2 regions of the Pseudomonas sp. IT-347P genome follow, and region 1 is predicted to be linked to the other one. Evidence: predicted binding sites of a transcription regulator. Region 1 holds the regulator's gene; the other holds the start of a gene.
The links. Region 1 encodes FliA, which starts transcription of late flagellar genes. Its sites were predicted from a motif close to CTAAAGTTTNNNNNNNNNNNGCCGNTAA; they were not measured.

Region 1 (7,693 bases):
CTTTGGCCGCCTCGCAGTCCCTGGGCTGCATGTGCTGGCCTACCAGGAAATACCGGACAACAAGCAAGTGACCATCGTTGCGACAGTAGGGCCCAACGGCTGAGGTAGTGGTTTATGCAAGTTAAGCGTTTCTTTGCCGCCGATATGCGTCAGGCCATGAAGCTGGTTCGTGATGAGCTGGGCGCTGATGCCGCCATCATTGGCAACCGCCGCATTGCCGGCGGTGTCGAGCTGACGGCGGCACTGGATTACAAATTGTCGGCGCTGGCGCCACGGGTTCCGAACATGGAACTCGAAGACGAGCTGCGCAAGACCCAGTCGCGCATCGTCACTGCCCAGGCCGAGTTGAGCCTGCGTGGCGAAGCCGACGGCAATAGCAATCGCCAGATCTTTGCCGGGCTGCCGTTGACGGCAGGCCTGCCACTGACCGCTGCCGAGCCGCTGAGCGAGCCGACCTATGCCGCACCGCCACGTCCGGCTCCGGCGCCTGCGCAGTCCTCCGGCGGTGTCGATCCGCGTGCGCTGGATTCGATGCGCTTTGAATTGAACAGCCTGCGCGAGCTGATGGAAGTTCAGCTCGGCACCCTCGCCTGGAATCAGCTGCAAGGCAGCCGTCCGGCCCAAGCCAACCTGTATCGCCGTCTGCAACGCATCGGTCTGTCCGGGCCGTTGTCGCGCGATCTGCTGGCGCTGATCACTGATATCGAAGAGCCGCGTCAGGCCTGGCGCATGCTCCTCGCGCACCTGGCACGGATGATTGCCGTACCGGAAGTCGAGCCGCTGGAAGAGGGCGGTGTGATTGCCATGGTCGGCCCGGCCGGCATGGGCAAGACCACTACACTCGCCAAGCTTGCCGCGCGTTATGTGCTGAAATACGGCGCGCAGAATGTCGCGCTGGTGAGCATGGACAGCTTCCGCATCGGTGCGCAGGAACAACTGAAGACGCTGGGTCGCATTCTCAATGTGCCGGTGACTCACGTCGACCCGGGCCAATCGCTGGTGCAAGCGCTGGATCCGTTGCTGCGCAAACGCGTGGTGCTGATCGATACCGCCGGCCTGCAGGCCAGCGATCCGGCCCTGCGCATGCAGCTCGAAAGTCTGGCCGGACGTGGCATTCGCTCAAAAAATTATCTGGTCTTGGCAACCACCAGCCAGAAACAGGTTCTAACCGCCGCTTATCACAGTTACAAGCGTTGCGGGCTTGCCGGCTGCATCCTGACTAAACTGGATGAAACGGCCAGCCTTGGCGAAGTGTTAAGCCTGGCGATCAGTCATGAATTGCCGGTCGCGTACCTGACCGATGGCCCACGGATTCCGGATGATTTGCATCTGCCGCGCCGTCATCAACTGGTCAGCCGCGCCGTCAGCGTGCAAATGCAGGAAGAACCCAGCGAAGAAGCCATGGCTGACATGTTCGCTGATATCTATCACAGCCCGACCAAGCAGGTTGGCTGAGGTATTCATGAACAGTTTTTGTACCTACATCGATGGTCTGCCATGCATTGTTCCGTTTGTGAACGCGCAGCCAGTAATGTGGCCTCCGTCTATGCAAGACAAGGTAAAGAAATAACATGGGCAGCATGCATCCCGTACAGGTGATCGCGGTGACCGGCGGCAAAGGTGGCGTCGGCAAGACTAACGTGTCAGTGAACTTGTCGCTGGCGCTGGCAGAGCTTGGCCGTCGGGTCATGCTGCTGGACGCCGACCTCGGTCTGGCGAACGTTGACGTATTGTTGGGTCTGACCCCTAAACGCACGCTGGCCGACGTCATCGAAGGCCGTTGCGAATTGCGCGACGTGCTGTTGCAAGGCCCCGGTGGCATTCGCATCGTGCCGGCGGCGTCCGGCACGCAGAGCATGGTGCACCTGAGTCCGGCGCAACATGCCGGTCTGATTCAGGCATTCAGCGACATCGGCGACAATCTCGACGTGCTGGTGATCGACACCGCTGCGGGTATTGGTGACTCGGTAGTCAGTTTCGTCCGCGCCGCGCAAGAAGTGTTGCTGGTGGTCTGCGACGAGCCGACTTCCATTACCGACGCCTACGCGCTGATCAAACTGCTCAACCGCGATTACGGCATGAACCGCTTCCGCGTTCTCGCCAACATGGCGCAGAGCCCGCAGGAAGGGCGCAACCTGTTCGCCAAGTTGACCAAGGTCACGGATCGCTTCCTTGACGTGGCCCTACAATACGTCGGCGCCGTGCCTTACGACGAAAGCGTGCGTAAAGCGGTGCAGAAGCAGCGTGCGGTGTACGAAGCCTTTCCGCGTTCCAAATGCGCGCTGGCGTTCAAGGCGATCGCGCAGAAGGTCGACACCTGGCCGCTGCCCGCCAACCCGCGTGGCCACCTTGAATTTTTCGTCGAGCGCCTCGTGCAGCAAACGGCAGGGCCCGTGCTATGACCGCAAGCGGTATGAACTACTACAAGAAGTCGGCACGTGACGCGCAGTACGAACTGATCGAGCGTTACGCGCCACTGGTCAAACGCATTGCCTACCACTTGCTGGCGCGTTTGCCGGCAAGTGTGCAGGTCGAAGACCTGATCCAGGCCGGGATGATCGGCCTGCTCGAAGTCTCGACCAAATATGACGCCAGCAAAGGCGCCAGTTTCGAAACGTACGCGGGCATACGAATCCGCGGCGCGATGCTCGACGAAGTGCGCAAAGGGGACTGGGCACCACGCTCGGTTCACCGCAATACCCGTATGGTCAGCGACGCAATTCGCTCAATTGAAGCTAAAACCGGCCGTGACGCTAAAGATCACGAGGTTGCAGCCGAACTCCAATTGAGTCTCGACGATTACTACGGGATTTTGAATGACACCTTGGGCAGCCGCCTGTTCAGTTTCGACGACCTGTTGCAGGACGGCGAACACGAAGGGCTGCACGAGGATGGCGCCAGTGCTCATCTTGAGCCGTCACGCGATCTGGAAGATGAACGCTTCCAGGCGGCGCTGGCGGACGCGATTGCCAATTTGCCGGAGCGTGAACGACTGGTGTTGGCGCTGTACTACGACGAAGAGCTGAACCTCAAGGAGATCGGTGAAGTCCTTGGCGTCAGTGAATCGCGGGTCAGCCAGTTACACAGCCAGTGCGCAGCCCGTTTGCGGGGGCGTTTGGGGGAGTGGCGAGCGCGCTGAAGGCAGTGTGGGGACACTGCGAACGAGGCTGGTGCGGTGATAAACGGCACCGGTCTTGCTCTGTTGTGCTCCAGACAGTCTTTGAGTGCTGCGCCGATTGATTGAAGTGGCGCGTCCAGGTGCTGGGCGCGTTTAAGACTGCTTGGAGGTCGAATTGAACAAAGACATGAAAATCCTCATCGTTGATGACTTCTCAACGATGCGGCGGATCATCAAGAACCTGCTGCGTGATCTTGGGTTCACCAACACCGTCGAGGCTGACGATGGCACCACCGCCATTCCAGTGCTCAACAGCGGCAGCATCGACTTTCTGGTGACGGACTGGAACATGCCGGGCATGACCGGTATCGACCTGCTGCGTCACGTGCGTGCCGATGAAAAGCTCAAGCACCTGCCAGTGCTGATGGTGACTGCAGAAGCCAAGCGCGAGCAGATCATCGAAGCCGCTCAGGCCGGTGTAAACGGCTACGTAGTCAAACCTTTCACGGCTCAGGCGTTGAAAGAAAAAATCGAGAAGATTTTCGAACGCATCGGCTGATGAACGCGCGGGGGAGCTATGGAGCATAACGAATCTTCACAGGGCGATTTTGAATCGACCCTGAAAAAACACGCGGTCGAACTGGTCGAAAGCCTTGAAAAAGGCAGGTTCGGCGACGCGGTGCAACTGATCCATGAGCTCAATCAGACCCGTGACCGTGGCCTGTACCAGGAAGTGGGCAAGCTCACACGTGAACTGCACAGTGCGATCGTCAACTTCCAGATCGATCCGCACATGCCGCAGGCCGAGGAAGTGTCGCAAATCACCGACGCCACCGAACGCCTGGGCTACGTGGTCAAGCTGACAGAGGCCGCGGCCAACCGCACCATGGATCTGGTGGAAAGCGCCACGCCGGTGGTCAACAGTCTGGCTGATGAAGCCCAGACCTTGAGCGCCGATTGGGGTCGCTTCATGCGTCGCGAGGTCGGGGCTGAAGAGTTCCGCGAACTGGCGCGCCGGGTCGACGGTTTTCTGTCACGCAGCAGCACGGAAAACCGTGCGGTGTCGAGCAATCTCAACGACATCCTGCTGGCCCAGGATTACCAGGACCTCACCGGTCAGGTGATCAAGCGCGTGACCCAACTGGTCACCGAAGTCGAAAGCAATCTACTCAAACTCGTGCTCATGGCCAGTCAGGTCGACCGCTTTGCGGGCATCGAACATGACCGCGCCGCGATGCTTGCAGAAAAAGATCCACAAAAACATCTCTCGCAGGGTGAAGGTCCGCAGATTCATGCCGATAAACGAGAAGACGTTGTGTCCGGTCAGGACGATGTGGACGATTTGTTATCCAGCCTTGGATTCTAGAGTTTTTTGGAATTTCAGGTTTTTTGGGTTTTTAGACCTGTAGGAGCACCCCATTAATGAGCTTCGGCGCCGATGAAGAGATCCTTCAGGATTTCCTGGTTGAGGCCGGCGAGATTCTTGAGCAACTGTCCGAACAACTGGTCGAGCTGGAAAGCCGCCCGGATGACGCAGATCTGCTCAACGCAATTTTTCGCGGTTTCCACACTGTAAAAGGGGGCGCCGGCTTCCTTCAGCTCAATGAGCTGGTGGAGTGCTGTCACATCGCCGAAAACGTGTTCGACATCCTCCGTAAGGGTGAGCGTCGCGTTGATGCAGAACTGATGGACGTTGTTCTCGAAGCACTGGATGCGGTGAACAGCATGTTCAGCGAAGTCCGCGAGCGTGCGCCGATCACCGCTGCCACCCCGGAACTGCTGGCCGCTTTGGCGCGTCTGGCCGAACCGCAATCGGCGGACGAAGCCCCGGCTTCGCCTGTGGCCGAGATGATCGAAGAACTGGTCGTCGAAGGCGACGCGTCGGGCGACATCACCGATAACGAATTCGAACAGCTGCTGGACTCGCTGAACGCCGTCAAGGCCGAAGCCGAAGCCCCGGTCGCTGCTGCACCTGCGCAAACGGCCAGTGAAGCCGCCAGCGATGAAATCACCGACGCCGAGTTCGAGTCATTGCTCGATCAGTTGCACGGCAAGGGCCAGTTCGCGGCGGATGCCGTGGCACCGACTGCGGCGGCTCCGACAGCGCCAGCGGCGGGTGACAGCTCGGACATCACCGACGACGAATTCGAAGCCCTGCTTGATCAGTTGCATGGCAAGGGCAACTTTGCCGTTGAAGCACTGGAATCGGCGATTGCCTCGGCACCCGCTGCGCCCGCTGCACCAGCAGCCGCTGCGGCTGGCAGCGATCTGATCAGCGATCACGAGTTCGAATCGCTGCTCGACGAACTGCACGGCAAAGGCAAGTTTGACGCCAGCGCTGCGACTGCCGGCTCCGCATCGACCGTTGCTGCGCCTGCCGCCAAGGCTGCGGCCGCTCCGGCTGCTGCGCCGAAAGCGGCGCCCAAGCCTGAGCCGAAAGCCGAAGCGCCGAAACCGGCTGCCGCTGCACCGGCTCCGGCCCGTGCTGCTGCGCCGCCACCAGAAAAACCGGCGAGCGAAGCCGAGACCACTGTGCGGGTCGACACCGCACGTCTCGACGAAATCATGAACATGGTCGGCGAGCTGGTGCTGGTGCGTAACCGTCTGGTGCGCCTGGGCCTCAACAGTGGCGACGAAGCCATGTCCAAGGCTGTGTCGAACCTCGACGTGGTCACGGCGGACTTGCAGACCGCGGTGATGAAAACGCGGATGCAGCCGATCAAAAAGGTCTTCGGGCGCTTCCCGCGTCTGGTTCGCGACCTCGCGCGTCAGCTGAAGAAAGAGATCAACCTGGAACTGGTGGGTGAAGAAACCGACCTCGACAAAAACCTTGTCGAGGCCCTGGCCGACCCGCTGGTCCACTTGGTGCGCAACGCCGTCGACCACGGCATCGAGTCGCCGGAAGAGCGCGAAGCCTCGGGCAAGGCCCGTGGCGGTCGCGTGGTACTGGCCGCCGAGCAAGAGGGCGACCATATCCTGCTGTCGATCTCCGATGACGGCAAGGGCATGGACCCGAACGTTCTGCGTTCCATTGCCGTTAAACGCGGTGTGATGGACAAGGACGCGGCCGATCGCCTCAGTGATACCGAGTGCTACAACCTGATTTTCGCCCCGGGTTTCTCGACCAAGACCGAGATTTCCGACGTGTCCGGCCGCGGTGTCGGCATGGACGTGGTGAAGACCAAGATTTCCCAGCTCAATGGTTCGATCAACATTTACTCGACCAAGGGCCAGGGCTCGAAGATCGTCATCAAGGTGCCGCTGACCCTCGCGATCATGCCAACCCTGATGGTGATGCTCGGCAATCAGGCGTTTGCGTTCCCGTTGGTCAACGTCAACGAAATCTTCCACCTCGACCTGTCGACCACCAACGTCGTCGACGGTCAGGAAGTGGTGATCGTGCGGGACAAGGCGCTGCCATTGTTCTACCTCAAGCGCTGGCTGGTCAGCTCCGCCGCTCACGAAGAGCAGCGTGAGGGCCACGTGGTGATCCTTTCGGTGGGCACCCAGCGGATCGGTTTCGTCGTCGATCAACTGGTCGGTCAGGAAGAAGTGGTCATCAAGCCATTGGGCAAAATGCTGCAGGGCACTCCGGGCATGTCCGGCGCCACCATTACCGGTGACGGCCGCATCGCGCTGATTCTCGATGTTCCCAGCATGCTCAAGCGTTACGCCACGAAGCGTATTTGAATCCGGGGCGGCGGGGCGACGACGTCCCGCTGCACCTAATGGAGTGTTTATGGCAGTCAAAGTCCTGGTGGTGGACGATTCGGGTTTTTTCCGCCGCCGCGTCTCGGAAATTCTTTCAGCGGATCCGAGCATTCAGGTGGTCGGCACCGCCACCAACGGTAAAGAGGCGATCGATCAGGCGCTGGCGCTCAAGCCAGACGTGATCACCATGGACTACGAGATGCCGATGATGGACGGCATCACGGCGGTGCGGCACATCATGCAGCGCTGCCCGACCCCGGTGTTGATGTTCTCCTCGCTGACGCACGAAGGCGCCCGGGTGACCCTGGATGCGCTGGACGCCGGCGCGGTGGATTTTCTGCCGAAGAATTTCGAAGACATCTCGCGTAACCCGGAGAAGGTCAAGCAACTGCTGTGCGAGAAGGTCCATAGCATCTCGCGCAGTAACCGTCGTTTCAGTGCCTACAGCGCGCCTGCGCCTGTAGCTGCACCTGCTCCCGCGCCGACTCCGGCCGCATCGAGCTACAGCAGCCACAGCACCAGCGCGCCGGCGCGTCCGGCCCCGGCCCCTGCGCCAACCCGCGCCCCGGCTGCCAGCGCTTCGTCGCCAGCGCCGAAACGCAAGGCCTACAAACTGGTTGCCATCGGTACCTCTACTGGCGGTCCGGTGGCTCTGCAACGCGTGTTGACGCAATTGCCAGCGAACTTCCCGGCGCCGATCGTACTGATCCAGCACATGCCGGCGGCGTTCACCAAGGCGTTTGCCGAGCGTCTCGACAAGCTCTGCCGCATCAGCGTCAAGGAAGCCGAGGATGGCGACATCCTGCGTCCGGGCCTGGCGTTGCTCGCGCCGGGTGGCAAGCAAATGATGATCGACGGCCGTGG
Region 2 (7,693 bases), on a different contig from region 1:
TCCAGGCTGTCGACCACTTCTTCCAAAACGGCTTACCCCGTGGCAATGTCAGCCAAAGCGCAACGAAGCAATCGATCACCCAGGCAATGGCCACCAGGCCCATCAACAACAATCCCCAGTTACCCGGCAACGCCAGGTTGTAGTGAAATTCCAGAATGAATGGGACAAAATTCTCCCGCTGAAAACAGCATTCTCCCCAATAACGCTGACCCTTCTGCTCAGCACTTACCGGGTCCAGATAGAGCACCTGATTGCGCTCAGAGAATGGCTTGCCGGTCGCCGGATCATTACGCGGGACCATCGCAAGCAACGCGGTGTGTCCAATCTCGCTGGGATATTCCATGTACCAGACCTGTAACTTCGGATGCGCGGTCTGCACAGCATCGACCAATGCCCCCGGTGGCAGTCGCTCACCCACGGCAGAGGCCGCATAAAACTCCGGATTCAACCACTCATCCAGCTCATGATTGAACGCCAGAATGCTTCCGGTAATCCCCGCCAGCAGCAAAAAAACCGCCGTGGCCAAACCGATATAGCGGTGTAACAACACCAAAAAAGCACGCATCAGCATTTCCCCACAGAAACGACAAAGCCAGCCCCTGAAACATCAGAGGCTGGCTTTTTTATGAACAGGATAAAAGGCTCAGAACTGGTAGCTGAGCGTCGCCGCCACGTTGCGCTCTTCGCCCATGTAGCAGAAGTTAAGACTGGCGCAGGAGGCGACGTAAGACTCATTGGTCAGGTTGTTCGCGTTCAGACGCACATCGACACCCTTCAAGCCAACCTTGCCCAAGTCATAGCCAATCGAGGCATCGAATAGCGTGTAGGAAGGCACTTTCATAGTGTTTTCCGCATCGGCCCAGCTATAACCGACATAACGCACGCCGCCGCCCAGTCGCAGGCCATCGAGCGCTGCACTGTCGAACTTGTAGTCCGCCCACAACGACGCCATATGGCGCGGCGCCTGCGTTGGTGAATTGCCTTTGTTCTCGATCACGTCGGTCGGCGTGCTCAAGGTGCTGACCATCGACTTTGAATATTCAATGTCGGTGAAGGTGTAGCTGCCGAGGACTTTGAGGTTGTCGGTCAGCTGCATGTGTGCATCCAGCTCCAGCCCTTGCGAGCGCACAGCACCTACCGCGCGATAGAAGTTTTCCTGCGGAAGCTTGGTCGCCAGATTCTCCTGATCGATGCGGAACAGCGAAGCGGTGAAGAGGTTGTCAGTGCCCGGTGGCTGATACTTCAAACCGACTTCCCACTGTGTGCCGTCGGTAGGCGCTAAGGGATTACCGGCGCTGTCGGCATAGGAGTTCGGGTTGAACGACTCGGAGTAGCTGATGTACGGCGCCAGGCCGTTATCGAACAGATACAGCGCGCCAGCACGGCCAGTGAGTTTGGTGCGCCGATCATTGATTTCAGTGCCGACCGGACGTCCGGCTTCAGCGATACGGTTTTCGTCCGAGGTCTCGACCCAATCCTGGCGAAGGCCCAGCGAGAAACGCCATTGGTCCATCTCGATCAGGTCTTGCAGGTAAACCCCGGTCTGCTCCAGACGCCGCAGGTAACTGGTCTCGCCATACATATCGATCGCTGAGTTGCCATACACCGGATTGAACGCATTGATCGGCGCGAGACCGCCGCTGGTCCAGTCAACCACGGTTTTGCGCCGCTGATAGTCCGCGCCCATTAGCACCGTGTGTTTGGTCGCGCCGGTGAAAAATTCGGCTTGAAGCATGTTGTCGACGATGAACGCATGCAGGCGTTCATCACCGCCGGTGTAGTAGCGGTTCAATTCGTTGCTGGTCGGCGAGGTCCAGCCATAGGCGTAAACCTGATCCATGTTCACTTTGGAGTCGAGGTAACGGAAGTTCTGGCGCGCGGTGAAGACATCGTTGAAACGATGTTCGAATTGATAACCGAACGATTGCTGATCGCGCGAGTAACCATCGACGCCCGGCTCACCTTCGAAGAAGTGCGGTGAGATACGGTTGCCATTGCGCTGATGAATCGTGCCATCGGCCGGTACGCCGCCATGGTAGCCGCCGTCCGGATCATGTTGCAGATAAGCCTGCAGGGTCAGCGACGTGTCTTCACTGAAGTCGATGCTGAGGGTCGGTGCGAGGGCGAAGCGCTTTTCCTTGTTGTGGTCGAATTGCGTGTCGGACTGATCCGTTAACCCGGTCAGACGATAGGCTATATGCTTGTCGTCATCGACCGGGCCGCTGAAGTCAAAACCGAGCCCACGCTGGCCCTGATTGCCGACCGTGGCTTGTACCTGATGGTAGGCCTCGTAGAGCGGTTTCTTGCTGGTCAGCGCGACCAGACCGCCGGGCGAACTGCGGCCATACAGCACCGACGACGGTCCCTTGAGAATGTCCACGCGCTCGAGGAAATACGGATCGACCTGCAGGGTGCTGTAAGTGCCACTGTCGCCCATCGACTTGAGGCCGTCGAGGTAGATGTTGTCGACCGAGCCGTCGTTGAAACCGCGCATCGCCACATAGTCATAACGATGAGTCGCGCCGTAGGGGTTGGTCAACACGCCGGGTGCATAGCGCATGGCCTGGGAAACGGTTTGCGAGCCTTGGTCGTCCATTTGCTCGCGAGTGACCACCGACACGCTTTGCGAGGTTTCCAGCAGTGCCGTACTGGTTTTGGTAGCGATCTGGCTGTGGGTGGCGTTGTAGCCCTCCATGCTGCCCAAGGCGTTGCCGAGGGCGAAGCCTTTGATGTCGGTGGTCGGCAGGGCGAGTGCTTCGGTTTCCGCGAGCGGACGCAGGATATAACTGCTGCCATCCTGGCTGACGGCTTCGAGACCGGAGCCGCCGAGTAAATGGCTCAGCGCTTGATCAGTCGAGTACTCACCTTGTACGCCCGGCGATTGCCGCCCCTGAGTCTGCTGTGGGGTCATCGACAATGTGATGCCCGCCTGACGGGCAAACTGATTCAGCGCCTCACCCAGAGGGCCGGCGGCAACGCTGTAACGATGGCTGACTGCATTGACGGCGGAGTTATCCGCCATGCTCAAACCGGGCATCACACCTACGCCCAGTGCAGTTGAAAACAGCGCCGCCCGAACAGCTTGGCGCAGCAGTCCCGATTCGGCAGTGAAATTCGGAGAGTTCTTACAGGTGGCGCGGACAGTCATTGTAGGTTTCCGTAGGAAGTCGCAAACGCTTGAGTTGAAGTGCTTACTGACTAAGCCGGACTGGCTGTGAAAACCCGCCAAAATAAATTCAGGCGAGGCGTTCCAGCGTCACCCACCAACGCGTGCGGTAGCGCAATTGCACCGGCAAGGTCTGCGGCAGAATCGCCAGCAGCTTGTCGGTGTCTTCCAGACGGAATACGCCGGACAAGCGCAGGTCAGCCACCTGCGGCGCGCAGTTCAGAAAGCCCTGCCGATAGCGGCTGACTTCGCTGAGAAAATCGCCCAGACGCATGTTGCGCGTGACGATCAAACCATCCGCCCAGGCACCGGCATCCATGGCCAGCGGCGGTGCCGGGCGAACTTGATGGTCATCGATCAGATAACTCTGCCCGGCCAGTACTTCCACCGACGTGCCGCCGGAGCGGATGGCAACCTGGCCATGGGTGACGCTGAGCCGAGTGCAGTCTTGTTCCTGACGCAGGATGAAGCGCGCTTCTGCAGGTTCATAAGTCCCGTGACGGTTTTGTACCCGCAAAGGACGATCGGAGAGTGCCCCCTGATCAGCGCCGCCACAGGTGACGATGATCTCGCCGCGAGTCAGTTTGATCAGCCGCTGCTGCGCGGTGTAGTCGAGATCCACGGCACTGGCGGTATTGAGTTCGATCCGCGTGCCATCCGGCAACTGAAAGCCGCGGCGCTCGCCAGTTGCCGTAGCGTAATCGGCACTCCATTGCTGCCACGCAGCCGTGTCTTTGGCCAGCCAGGCGGCCGAGCCCAACAGCAATGCGCCCGACAACAGCTTCAATGCTTGTCGCCGACCCAACCCCTGCGCACTGTTTTCCAGGGTGTTGAACGCCACGTGTGCACCGGGCACCGATCGCAGGTTATTGCTCAATTCAGCTTGCAGCGACTGCACCCGTTGCCAGGCCAGCTCATGCTCATGGTGTTCGGCACGCCACTGCTCGCACTGGCGGGTCAAACGTGGGTTGCCATGGTTGTTGCGCAAGCGCAGCAGCCAATGGATGGCTTGTTTGACCACGTGCTGCCGGGGTTCGACGCGACGGCCGAGTGAGACGTTATCCACAGGCATCAGCTTTCGTACCGCAGCAGGTAGCAGTGATACAGCGCATCGGCGACGTAACGTTCGACCGAGCGCAACGACAGGCCCATCTGCGCGGCGATCTGCTTGTGGGTCAAACCTTCGCACTGCGCCAGCAGAAACGCCTGACGTACTTTCGGCTTCAGTCCTTCAAGCATCCGCGCAATGCTCTCCAGCAGTTCGATCACGAGCGCCCGGGCTTCGGCGCTCGGGGTTTCAGCTTCGGGCAAATGCGCGATCGTTTCGAGATAGGCGCGTTCGATTTCTTCGCGACGCCATTGGTCGATCACCAACCCCCGGGCGATGGTTCGCAGAAAGGCGCGGGGCGCCTTGAGTTCGAGGCGTTCGGTGCGTTGCAACAAGCGGACGAAAGTGTCCTGAGCCAGATCCGCCGCATCCGCCGCGTTGCCCAGCCGCGCACGCAGCCAAGCGTTGAGCCAGCCGTGATGACTACTGTAAAGCGCCTGTATTGCCAACTCAGGTGATGACATGAACGCGGACGTCACAAATGATAATTAGTCGCATTGTCATCAAGGGTTACAGAATTTGCAACCGCCGCTCGAACATTGCTCCTGAAAAATATCGTGGCGAACGCTCTGGCACGCCGTTCGGCGGGAATCCCGCAGAAATGTCATCCATTTCCTGTGCGCCCCTAAGATTTCTCCGACACGTGCCGACAGACTGGTGAGACATGCGTGCACCAAATCAGAGCAGCCGTCAGAACGCTGCCTGCGCTGTACATGGAATGTTGCATCCGGAACGCATCCCCACTTTTGGCATAAGAAGTCCCATGAAATGAATCTCAAGTTCAGCCATAAAATCCTGTTGGCCGCCTCGGGCGTCGTGGTCCTGGCGTTCGCGCTGTTCACCCTCTACAACGACTATCTGCAGCGAAACACCATTCGCCAGAACCTTCAGTCCTCTGTGCAGCAGGCCGGTGATCTGACCGCCAGCAGCGTGCAGAACTGGATGAGCGGGCGCATTCTGGTGCTGGAAAACCTCGCGCAGAATGTCGCGCATCAGGGCAAGGACGCCGACTTCCCGGGCCTGGTCGATCAGCCGGCCTTCACCTCGAACTTCCAGTTCACCTACGTCGGCCAGGCCAACGGTGTGTTCACTCAGCGCCCTGACGCGAAGATGCCGGACGGCTACGACCCGCGTCAGCGCCCTTGGTACAAGCAAGCCGTTGCGGCGGACAAAACCATGCTGACACCGCCCTACATGGCCGCGGTTGGCGGGCTGGTGGTGACCATCGCCATGCCGGTGAAAAAGAACGGCGAACTGCTTGGTGTGGTCGGTGGTGACCTGAGCCTGGAAACGTTGGTGAAGATTATCAACTCGGTGGACTTCGGTGGCCTTGGCCATGCGTTCCTGGTCAGCGCCGACGGTCAGGTGATCGTCAGCCCGGACAAGGATCAGGTGATGAAAAACCTGAAAGACATCTATCCGAACACCAGCGTACGCATCGAGAAGGGCAACCAGAACGTGGTGCTCAATGGCCAGGAACGTATTCTGTCGTTTACCCCGGTCAGCGATCTGCCGAATGCGCAGTGGTACATCGGTCTGTCGATCGATCGCGACAAGGCCTACGCAGCACTCAGCCAATTCCGCACCTCGGCACTGATTGCTATGTTCGTGGCCGTGGCCGCTATTGCCTTGCTGCTGAGCCTGTTGATCAACGTCCTGATGCGTCCGCTGACCACCATGGGCCGCGCGATGCAGGACATCGCTCAGGGCGAGGGCGACCTGACCCGTCGCCTGGTGGTCGAGAGCAAAGACGAGTTCGGTGAGTTGGGCAGCGCATTCAACCAGTTCGTTGAACGGATTCACGCGTCGATTTCCGAAGTGTCTTCCGCCACCCGACATGTGCATGATCTGTCGCAACGCGTGATGGCGTCGTCCAATGCTTCGATCATCGGTTCCGATGAGCAAAGTGCGCGCACTAACAGCGTGGCTGCGGCGATCAACGAATTGGGCGCGGCCACTCAGGAAATCGCCCGCAACGCCGCCGATGCTTCGCAGCACGCCAGCGGCGCGAGTGAACAGGCCGATGACGGTCGTCAGGTGGTCGAGCAGACGATTCAGGCGATGACCGAGTTGTCGCAGAAGATCAGCCTGTCGTGCACGCAGATCGAAACCCTGAACGCCAGCACCGACAACATCGGCCACATCCTCGATGTGATCAAGGGCATCTCGCAGCAGACCAACCTGCTGGCACTCAACGCCGCGATCGAAGCTGCGCGTGCCGGTGAAGCCGGGCGTGGTTTTGCCGTGGTGGCGGACGAGGTGCGTAACCTTGCCCATCGCACCCAGGAATCGGCCGAAGAGATCCACAAAATGATCACCTCGCTGCAGATCGGTTCGCGCGAAGCGGTGACCACGATGAACGCCAGTCAGGCGTCCAGTGAACAGAGCGTGGAAGTGGCCAACCAGGCCGGTCTGCGTCTGGTCAGCGTGACTCAGCGTATTGGTGAAATCGACGGCATGAACCAGTCGGTGGCAGCGGCGACCGAAGAGCAGACCGCCGTGGTGGAAACCCTCAACGTCGACGTTAACCAGATCAACCTGCTGAACCAGCAGAGCGTGGCCAACCTCAATGAAACGCTGAAGGATTGTGATGCGCTGTCGCAGCAGGCCAATCGCCTGAAGCAATTGGTCGACAGCTTCAAGATCTAATTTTCAGATTGAAGACCGCGTTATCGTTCTTCGCGAGCAAGCTCGCTCCCACAAATTGACCGCGTTCCTACAGAAGGAATGCAATCAAAATGTGGGAGCGAGCTTGCTCGCGAAAGCGGTGGTGCATTCACCGCAAAGCCGAAGCCTTAAACAAACAGCTTCAGCACATTCCCCATCGCATCATCCGCAAACCCCTGCACAAACTCCTTGAACCCCGGCAACGCTTCCTCACCGCCCGAGGCCGGCTCGGCAATGATCGTCCACGTCGCCCGAGACTTACCCGCGCCCAGCGATTCGACATTCATCGCCGCCCACAGATTCGCCACCCCCAACGTGTTGTAAATCGTCGTCCAGGTCATGCTCCTTGCCTGCTCATCGCGGGAGTTGAGTTGCTCGACCACCACGTTGCCGTCCTTGAAAAATTTCTTGCGCAGCGAAGACACGCCGTCGCCGGTCATTTCGATGTGCGACAGCGCCGGAATGAAACGGTCGAAACCGCCGAAATCGCCTACCACCGCCCAGACCTGCGTCGCGTCTGCCGGCACTTCTACCGAAGACACAACGTGGCAGCCATGGGGGTTTTTGATCAGGGTATCGGGTTGCAGAGTGCTCATGGTGTTGCTCCTTTTGTTGGATCAGATGAAGTTGATTTCTTTCAGGTAGTCGCAGCCACGACGCAGCAGCGCCGGGGATTTCTGCGGGTAGTGCGCGCCCATCTGCTGCACGCCGGCTTCAGCGTTGGCGTGGCCGATCAGGGAGATGTCGCCGAT

Region 2: ACM6IV_RS04085 (methyl-accepting chemotaxis protein) is a predicted target of FliA. The motif match lies at 4,900-4,927, and genes of this name have one in related genera.

Annotation. Positions count from the first base shown of each region.
Region 1 is NZ_CATKPQ010000003.1:114,435-122,127, reverse strand. Features, by position in the region: gene flhA (flagellar biosynthesis protein FlhA) at 1-103, shown strand, start outside; gene flhF (flagellar biosynthesis protein FlhF) at 115-1,455, shown strand; gene fleN (flagellar synthesis regulator FleN) at 1,572-2,402, shown strand; gene fliA (RNA polymerase sigma factor FliA) at 2,399-3,139, shown strand; gene ACM6IV_RS02190 (chemotaxis response regulator CheY) at 3,306-3,677, shown strand; gene ACM6IV_RS02185 (protein phosphatase CheZ) at 3,696-4,484, shown strand; gene ACM6IV_RS02180 (chemotaxis protein CheA) at 4,541-6,808, shown strand; gene ACM6IV_RS02175 (protein-glutamate methylesterase/protein-glutamine glutaminase) at 6,858-7,693, shown strand, end outside.
Region 2 is NZ_CATKPQ010000010.1:909-8,601, forward strand. Features, by position in the region: gene ACM6IV_RS04065 (PepSY-associated TM helix domain-containing protein) at 1-565, opposite strand, end outside; gene ACM6IV_RS04070 (TonB-dependent siderophore receptor) at 644-3,148, opposite strand; gene ACM6IV_RS04075 (FecR domain-containing protein) at 3,237-4,238, opposite strand; gene ACM6IV_RS04080 (sigma-70 family RNA polymerase sigma factor) at 4,238-4,738, opposite strand; gene ACM6IV_RS04085 (methyl-accepting chemotaxis protein) at 5,043-6,923, shown strand; gene ACM6IV_RS04090 (SRPBCC family protein) at 7,070-7,537, opposite strand; gene ACM6IV_RS04095 (non-ribosomal peptide synthetase) at 7,559-7,693, opposite strand, start outside.